DNA from 2 places in the Paraburkholderia sp. SARCC-3016 genome. Region 2 is predicted to be linked to the other one. Evidence: riboswitches for the same ligand, from Rfam matches in the RefSeq annotation. Region 2 holds a riboswitch; the other holds the start of a gene.
What was found. A riboswitch is a leader RNA that binds a small molecule or an ion and turns the genes downstream of it on or off. The one in region 2 is predicted to bind ZMP and ZTP.
Positions count from the first base shown of each region.

Region 1: it holds a riboswitch for ZMP and ZTP, as region 2 does, so the genes downstream of both, glyA (serine hydroxymethyltransferase) here and QYH69_RS03385 (LysE family translocator) in region 2, are expected to answer to the same signal.

Region 1 is NZ_JAVHZD010000033.1:80,533-84,740, reverse strand. Features, by position in the region: gene ybgC (tol-pal system-associated acyl-CoA thioesterase) at 19-525, opposite strand; gene ydfG (bifunctional NADP-dependent 3-hydroxy acid dehydrogenase/3-hydroxypropionate dehydrogenase YdfG) at 597-1,343, opposite strand; ZMP/ZTP riboswitch at 1,558-1,657, shown strand; gene glyA (serine hydroxymethyltransferase) at 1,881-3,128, shown strand; gene nrdR (transcriptional regulator NrdR) at 3,135-3,626, shown strand; gene QYH69_RS28295 (GspH/FimT family pseudopilin) at 3,941-4,208, shown strand, end outside.
Region 2 is NZ_JAVHZD010000002.1:222,395-226,602, reverse strand. Features, by position in the region: partial or broken gene QYH69_RS03395 (MFS transporter) at 1-129, shown strand, start outside; gene QYH69_RS03390 (YodC family protein) at 685-963, shown strand; gene QYH69_RS03385 (LysE family translocator) at 1,013-1,645, opposite strand; ZMP/ZTP riboswitch at 1,669-1,774, opposite strand; gene QYH69_RS03380 (superinfection immunity protein) at 1,898-2,215, opposite strand; gene QYH69_RS03375 (M20 family metallopeptidase) at 2,383-3,840, shown strand.

The DNA of each region.
Region 1 (4,208 bases), on a different contig from region 2:
GCCAGGTAACAACGGTGCTCACTCGTTAGCCGTTGACATGCCTGTCGTTGTATTGCTCGAGCCGGTGCTTGCGCCCGAACCGGGCGGCCCGCGCCGCAACGCGGCGAGGACGGCCGGCGCAATCGCGGCGGGCCGCAGCGCCGCTGCGTCGACGCAGCCGATGCGGATCGTGCCGGTGGCGAGCAGCGTATCCTCGCGCCACGCTTCCTGCACGAAATCGACCGTTGCGCGGCCGAGCCGTTCGATCCGGCTGACGATCGCGAGCGAGTCGTCGAGGCGCGCCGGCGACCGGTAGTCGAGTGCCGTGCTGCGGACGATGAAGAGCGTGCCGGTTTCGCTCGCGAGCCTGCCTTGTTCGATTCCGCAGGCGCGCAGCCATTCGGTGCGTGCGCGTTCGAAAAACTTCAGGTAGTTCACGTAAAACACGATGCCGCCGGCGTCCGTATCTTCGTAGTACACGCGAATCGGCCATGAGAAGCCGATTTCGGCGCCGGGCTGACTGCCAGAAGTTTTCATGCCGCGCATTTTACCGGAACCTGACAGGCTGCCTGCTTTTTTGGCACTTGTTTCATTCACTTTTCCCGCTCCGGGCGTGGTCAGCCGCGATGAACCGACAGGCCGGCGAACGACTGCGCAACCGGCATCAATTCGATCGAATTGATGTTCACATGCGCCGGGCGCGTGGCGACCCAGAAGATCGATTCGGCGATGTCTTCGGCCGTGAGCGGCTGCATGTCCTTATAGACGCCCGCAGCCTTCACGTCGTCGCCGCGAAACCGCACGTTCGAGAATTCGGTGCCGCCGCACAGGCCCGGCTGAATGTCGGTCACGCGCACCGCGGTGCCGGTCAGGTCCGCGCGCAGATTCAGGCTGAATTGCGCAACGAACGCCTTGGTCGCGCCGTACACATCGCCGCCGGCATACGGCCAGCTGCTTGCGACCGAACCCAGATTGATCACGTGGCCGCGGTTGCGCGCGACCATGCCCGGCAGCAACGCGCGCGTCACTTGCACGAGGCCTTTGCAGTTCGTATCGATCATCGTTTCCCAGTCGTCCAGATCGGCCCTGTGGGCCGGCTCGAGCCCGAGTGCGAGCCCCGCGTTGTTGACCAGCACGTCGACCGCGGCGAAGCCGTCGGGCAGTGCGCCCGACAGCGCCTGAACAGCCGCGCGGTCGCGCACGTCGAGCTGCAGCGGCAGCAGGTTCTCGCCGAGTTCGCGGGCGAGGGCATCGAGGCGGTCCTTGCGGCGCGCGGTCGCGACGACGCGATGGCCGCCTTTGACAAAAGCACGCGCGATGGCAGCGCCGAATCCGGCAGACGCCCCGGTGACAAAGACGATCATTCCAGTTTCCGGTGGGTTGAGAAAGGCGACAAGCCTACTTCCATTGCGGCGCCCGATCAACCGCGCCGCGACGGCCGGATCGGGCGGGCCGCCGGATCTCGTGCCGGGCGCCGCAAAGTGGGCGCAAGTAGCGAATTCGTCAGGCTTTTTTGCGTCGCTGCAGGCGCCGTGGGGCAGGTTGCCTATTCGATGCGCTTCCAATAAACTAACGCGCTCATCCCTGCGTGACTGGCGATAGAACCCTACGGGTTCAAGGTGGAACAACCCACCGTGAAGCGCGGGGCTCCGTTTTGCCGTTCGCCTGGGCAGCTGTGATCCGCGCGCAATTCTTCGTGCTGCCGGTCGCTGGCCTGCCTCGCGTGTGCGGCGCCTCTGCAGTCCGCATATCCAGGCTTCCAGTTTCCTGCCGCACCGCGCGTGAGCTTGCGCGCTTTGCGCACGCCTTTCGCGTGCCGCTTTGTATGCTGTCATGCGCAAGATCGAACGCATATGCACGTGCGGAATCACGGTCAACCGAACATTCTCAACGGAACGCACATGTTTGATAAAGCCCAAAGCACCATTGCGAACGTCGACCCGGAAGTCTGGCAGGCGATCGAGCAGGAAAACCGTCGCCAGGAAGAACACATCGAGCTGATTGCGTCGGAAAACTATACGAGCCCGGCCGTGATGGCCGCGCAAGGCTCGCAGCTCACGAACAAGTACGCGGAAGGGTATCCGGGCAAGCGCTATTACGGCGGTTGCGAGTATGTCGATATCGTCGAGCAGCTCGCGATCGACCGCGTCAAACAGCTGTTCGGCGCCGAGGCGGCGAATGTGCAGCCGAACTCGGGCTCGCAGGCGAATCAGGGTGTGTTCTTCGCCATGCTCAAGCCCGGCGACACGATCATGGGTATGAGCCTCGCGCATGGCGGCCACCTGACGCACGGCTCGCCCGTCAATATGTCGGGCAAGTGGTTCAACGTCGTGAGCTACGGGCTCGACGCGGCTGAAGACATCGATTACGAAGCGGCCGAGAAGCTTGCTCACGAACACAAGCCGAAGCTTATCGTCGCGGGCGCGTCTGCGTTCGCGCTGCGCATCGACTTCGAACGGCTTGCGAAAATCGCGAAGGCGGTCGGTGCCTATCTGATGGTCGACATGGCGCATTACGCAGGTCTCGTTGCCGCCGGCGTCTATCCGAACCCGGTGCCGCACGCCGACTTCGTCACCACCACGACGCACAAGAGCCTGCGGGGCCCGCGCGGCGGCGTGATCCTGATGAAGGCCGAGTATGAGAAGCCGATCAACTCGGCCATCTTCCCCGGCATCCAGGGCGGACCGCTGATGCACGTGATCGCCGCCAAGGCCGTGGCGTTCAAGGAAGCGTTGTCGCCGGAGTTCAAGGAGTATCAGCAGCGCGTGATCGAGAACGCACGCGTGCTTGCCGAAACGCTGGTGAAGCGCGGCCTGCGCATCGTCTCGGGGCGCACCGAGAGCCACGTGATGCTGGTCGATCTGCGTGCGAAGCACATCACCGGCAAGGCGGCCGAAGCGGCGCTCGGCGCCGCGCATATCACGGTGAACAAGAACGCGATTCCGAACGACCCGGAAAAGCCATTCGTGACGAGCGGCATTCGCCTCGGTTCGCCCGCCATGACGACGCGCGGCTTCGGCGTCAAGGAAGCCGAAGTGGTGGGTAACCTGATTGCCGACGTGCTCGACAATCCGGAAGACGCCGCCACCATCGAGCGCGTGCGAACGCAAGTCGCCGAGCTGACGAAGCGCTTCCCGGTCTATCGCTAGCCGACCATGCGCTGCCCGTTCTGCCGGCACGACGATACGCAGGTCGTCGACTCCCGCGTATCCGAAGACGGCGCCGCCATCCGGCGGCGGCGCCGTTGTCCGGCTTGCGACAAGCGCTTCACCACTTACGAGCGCGTCGAGCTCGCACTGCCGTCGGTCGTGAAGAAGGACGGTAGCCGCGTCGAGTTCGACCGCCGCAAGATCGTCTCGAGCATGAAGCTCGCGCTGCGCAAGCGGCCCGTTGCGGCCGACGCAATCGACGCCGCCGTTGCGCGCATCGAATACCAGTTGCTCGGCAGCGGCGAGCGCGAGGTACGAAGCGAACGGCTCGGCGAACTCGTGATGAACGAGTTGCGCGCGCTCGATACGATCGCCTATGTGCGCTTCGCGTCCGTCTACCGGCGTTTCGAAGACGTGTCCGAATTCGAGGATGTGATCGAGGAGTTTCGCCGGATGGCTTCGCCGCCCGGTCCGCCCAAACCCCGGCGCAAGCGCTGATTGGGCTGCAACCCACGGTGCAGCTCGCAGGCCTTCCGTTCGCGGTGCAGCAGGCTGCTTCGGAGGCAATGCGGAAGCGGCCAGATGCTCGCCGGCACTCTGCGCCACCGCATCGGCCATCAATTCGATTTGCTGCATTCTTCCCCCTTCCCGACCGTCGGGTCTCTTCGATGCGTTACCGTCGTGCCGCGTTCGACCGACACGCAATGTTGCGTGCGTTTGCCTTTGCGCGCTACCTGGCCATTCGGCATATTGTTAGCACCCTGAAGCAAAGGTAGATTCGCAGCCATCGTTGCTGACAACGGAGGCTGACGATGAGAAACGATGGCTGGACGAGATGCGTACGATGCGGCTTCACGCTGCTCGAAACGCTGGCGGTGGTCGCGTTGCTGGCTCTGCTTGCAGCGATGGCGACACCTTCGTTTGTCGCATGGCAGATGCGCGATCAGGTGGAGGCGCGTGCCCATGCACTGCTCTCAACGCTTGCTTACGCACGCAGCGAGGCGATCAGACAGGGCGTGCGCATTACCGTGTGCCGCATCGACGCGGCGAGACACTGTCTTGCCGCGGGGCAGGCCTGCC
Region 2 (4,208 bases):
GCGATCGGTTTCGCGTTCGCGCCGCTGACCTTGCCCGCGGTCGTCGCGCGTATCGGCACACACGTGCTGACATTGGGCTTTGCGCTGCTCGCCGTCGGCTTCATCGTAGCAGGATGGGCCGCGCGCCGACAAGTCGCGTGCACTGAACAATTGCGCGTGTATCGGGCAGAAACCCGGCGCGTCCGGAAAATATTCTTCACGCATCCAACCGACCCTCGGTAATTACCCGTAAATAATGCGATCTTTTGCCGAATTTCTGACGCCGCCCGATATATCGTTGTTCAGCAATGATCGGTCGGTTTATTGGTGATCGGGATTATGGGCGATTAAGTTTGCGCATTGCGAGTTAGCGAATATTATTACGCGCGTATGACATCCCCCAGTCAGGGAAGATTACAGTCGTGTTGGTCGCACCCTTCAGACCCCTGCCACAAGGGCACTAACTCTTACAGAACCGGGGCGCGGAACTGACGGACATTGGCATCCCATATGCTGAACACGCGTTCTAAAATATTTTATAAAGTCACTTAATTCGCGCGGGCCTCAGTGTCTTTTTAGAAAAAGCTTGCTTGCGGAAAATCCGATTGATAATCTTGCGGCACTCTTTCAATTGATTCGACGGTGGTGCGTTTACGGCAGTGTTTGATCAGACGGCTCGACGCTTACGCTTATAACGGGGACATCATGCTGACTGCTACTCTCAAACCATTCGATACGACGCGTGCCGGCCAATTCAACGTTGGCGATGTTGTCACGCTCAAGGCCGGCGGCCCGCGCATGACGGTCACTTACGCAGGGCCGGTGGCCGGTTCGGCTGCCGACCGGCTTGTCTGCCAGTGGTTCGACGAGCACGGCGAATTACGCCAGGACATCTTCGATTACGAGAACGTGCGCTGCGAGCCGCGCTCGATTCCGGCCGGCTCGGTGCAACTGCACAAGTTCATTCGGGTCGTGCTTCCGTGAGCGAGGCAAACGAGGCGCGCTTCCCCGAGCGCGCCTGTCGGTAAGCGGCCTAGCGCCGCGCCTCCATGGCCATTCGCACGGCCAGACCCGTCAGCACCGTGCCCATCATCCAGCGTTGCACCGCGAGCCATGTCGGCCGGCGCGCAAGAAACCCGGCAATCGAACCCGCGGTCATCGCGACCGCCGCGTTCACGCACATGCTAAGCGCGATCTGCACGAAGCCCAGCGCGAGCGACTGGCCGAGCACGCTGCCGTGTAGCGGATCGATGAACTGCGGCAGCAGCGACAGATAAAGCACGGCGATTTTCGGGTTCAGCAGATTGGTCACAAAGCCCATCGCAAACAGCTTGCCCCGGCTGTCAGCGGGCAGTGTGCGCACTTGAAACGGCGAACGTCCGCCGGGCTTTACCGCTTGCCATGCGAGCCACAACAGATAAAGCGCACCGCCGAAGCGCAGCGCGTCGTACGCGAACGGCACGGCAAGCAGCAGCGCGGTAATGCCGAAGGCCGCACACAACAAATAGACGACAAAACCGAGCGCGACGCCGCCGAGCGAAATCAGCCCCGCCGTGCGTCCCTGGCAGATCGAGCGCGAGACGAGGTAAACCATATTCGGGCCGGGCGTCAGTGCCATGCCCAGTGCGACGAGGCCGAAAGCGAGAAGAGAGGTGTGTTCGGGCATTGCATGTCTCCGTGACAAGATCGAGGCAATGCCCAGGCGCGCGGCGATTCGCGATTCCGGCCAGCGGCGGAGTGCGGTTCGCGTTCCCCGATGGTGATCCATCTCGTAGCGCCAGTTGCGCGAACCGCAGGATTATCCCATGACAACAGCTGTTGCGCCGGCCCATGCACGTGTCGACAGGAAGCCTATTCAGCGGTATGTCCGCCCGACAGCAGAGGCGGCGGCCGGCCCTCACCGTTCACACCTTACACTTCACTTCGACGAACGCTCGCGCGCCTCGGTGCGCGACGAGCGCAGGCGCACGCGATCGGCGAGCATCGTCGAAAACTTGCGCATGCTCACGATCTTGCGCGACTTCACGATTTCGCCGGCCACGTTTTTCGGCGGATTCGGCTGTAGCGCCCAATAAAGCGCAAGCAGCCAGCCGAACACGGTCCAGCCGACCACGGCGTTGAAGAGCGCGATAGTCAGCAGATCGTAGCGTTTGCGCCGGTCGGCGATGATCGATGGCAGGAAATAGATGCCGAGCGCGACGATAGCCGCGACGCCTTGTATGACGAGATTCTCCATGAGATTGCCAGGGGGCATGCATGACGAATGCACCATTGTCGCGCGAACGCTGCGCTCGCGCAGCGCGGAGCCGTACCGCGCCGCATGCGGCGCGCGGCGACGCGCCTTCGCGGCGACGCGCATGATCGGGACTATCATGTGTTTTTTCACCGACCGGACATGCCGCGATGATTTCCGACGCCACTACGCAATCGAAACTGGACCCCAACACGCTGCGCGATTTCGTCGAGCGCAAATGGAACGACGAGATCGTTCCCGCGCTGACCGACTACATCGCCGTCCCGGCCAAAAGCCCGGCGTTCGATCCTGACTGGCAGAAGCACGGCTATATCGAGCGCGTCGTCACCGAAGCGGCCAAGTGGGCCGAAACGCAGCCGGTGCGCGGCCTGAAGCTCGAAGTGGTGCGGCTGCCGGGCCGCACGCCGGTGATCTTCTTCGAATCGCCTGCGACGCGCTCGGGCAGCACCGAAACCATCGTGTTGTATGGGCATCTCGACAAGCAGCCGGAATTCGCGGGCTGGCGCAACGACCTCGGCCCCTGGGTGCCGAAGCTCGAAGACGGCAAGCTCTATGGCCGCGGTGGCGCCGACGATGGCTACGCGATCTACGCGAGTGTCACCGCGCTCGCGGCGCTCGATGCGCAAGGCGTCGAACGGCCGCGCTGCGTCGGGCTCGTCGAAACCTGCGAGGAGTCGGGCAGTTACGACCTGCTGCCGTATGTCGATGCACTGCGCGACCGGCTCGGCAAAGTCGGCCTCGTCGTGTGCCTTGATTCGGGCGCGGGCAATTACGACCAGCTCTGGCTCACCACGTCGCTGCGCGGCCTCGTTTCGGGCGACCTCGAGGTGCAGGTGCTCGACGAGGGTATTCATTCGGGCTCCTACGGCGGTATTGCGCCTTCGAGCTTCCGCATCATGCGGCAACTGTTCGAGCGGCTCGAAGACGCATCGACGGGCAATCTGCTGCCAAAAGGCTTTCATTGCCCGATACCGCCCGAGCGAATGCGCGAAGCCGAAGCGACCGCGACGATACTCGGCGACGACGTGTGGAAGAAAATGCCCTGGGCGTGCGGTCAGGACGGCCGGCAAGTGCTGCCGACCACTACCGACCCGAAAGACGCGCTGCTCAATTCGACGTGGCGCCCGTCGCTTGCGGTGACCGGTGCGGCCGGCCTGCCGTCGCTCGCCGACGCGGGCAACGTACTGCGCCCGCGCACCGCGTTCAAGCTGTCGCTGCGGCTGCCGCCGCTCGTCGACGCCAGCAAGGCTGTCAATGAACTGCAAGCGTTGCTCGAACTCGACCCGCCTTACAACGCGAAAGTCACGTTCAAGCCCGACAGCGGCGCGGCGACCGGCTGGAACGCTCCGGACGTCGCAAGCTGGCTCGGCGCCGCATTGAACGACGCATCGCGACAGCACTTCGGCGCCGACTGCGCCTATATCGGCCAGGGCGGCACGATCCCGTTGATGAACGTATTGAAAGCGGGCTTTCCGCAGTCGCAGTTCATGGTGTGCGGCGTGCTCGGACCGAAGTCGAATGCGCACGGTCCCAACGAGTTCCTGCACGTACCGTACGGCAAGAAGCTTACGGCCTGCGTGGCCGAAGTGATCGCGGCCGCGCCGTGAACGCTCGGGTCTCCTGATCGCATGCGGTCGTGCACAGAGCATGTGCATCGTCGCCACGTACACCGAAATGTCGCATCCCCGGCCGTGCGCTGCCGCGGCCGTCATCCTGCCCGCAGCCCCACGCGCCGGTCCCCCGGCGCTATTCACTTCTCTCCGGTAATTCGAATAAAAATGCGCCGGGAATATATCCGCTTCGCATTGCATAAATGGGATGAAATTTCCACAGAAAAATTGAAGCAAAGGTTCTAATGGCGTTATGCCCATCCATGCCGCGGCGGGCCTGATCGGGTGTGTCGCTGTACGTGCTCCCCCGCAATCGTTTGCGTCACGGAATGTCGGTACGAGTTACCGCAAAGTCGCGCTGGCGG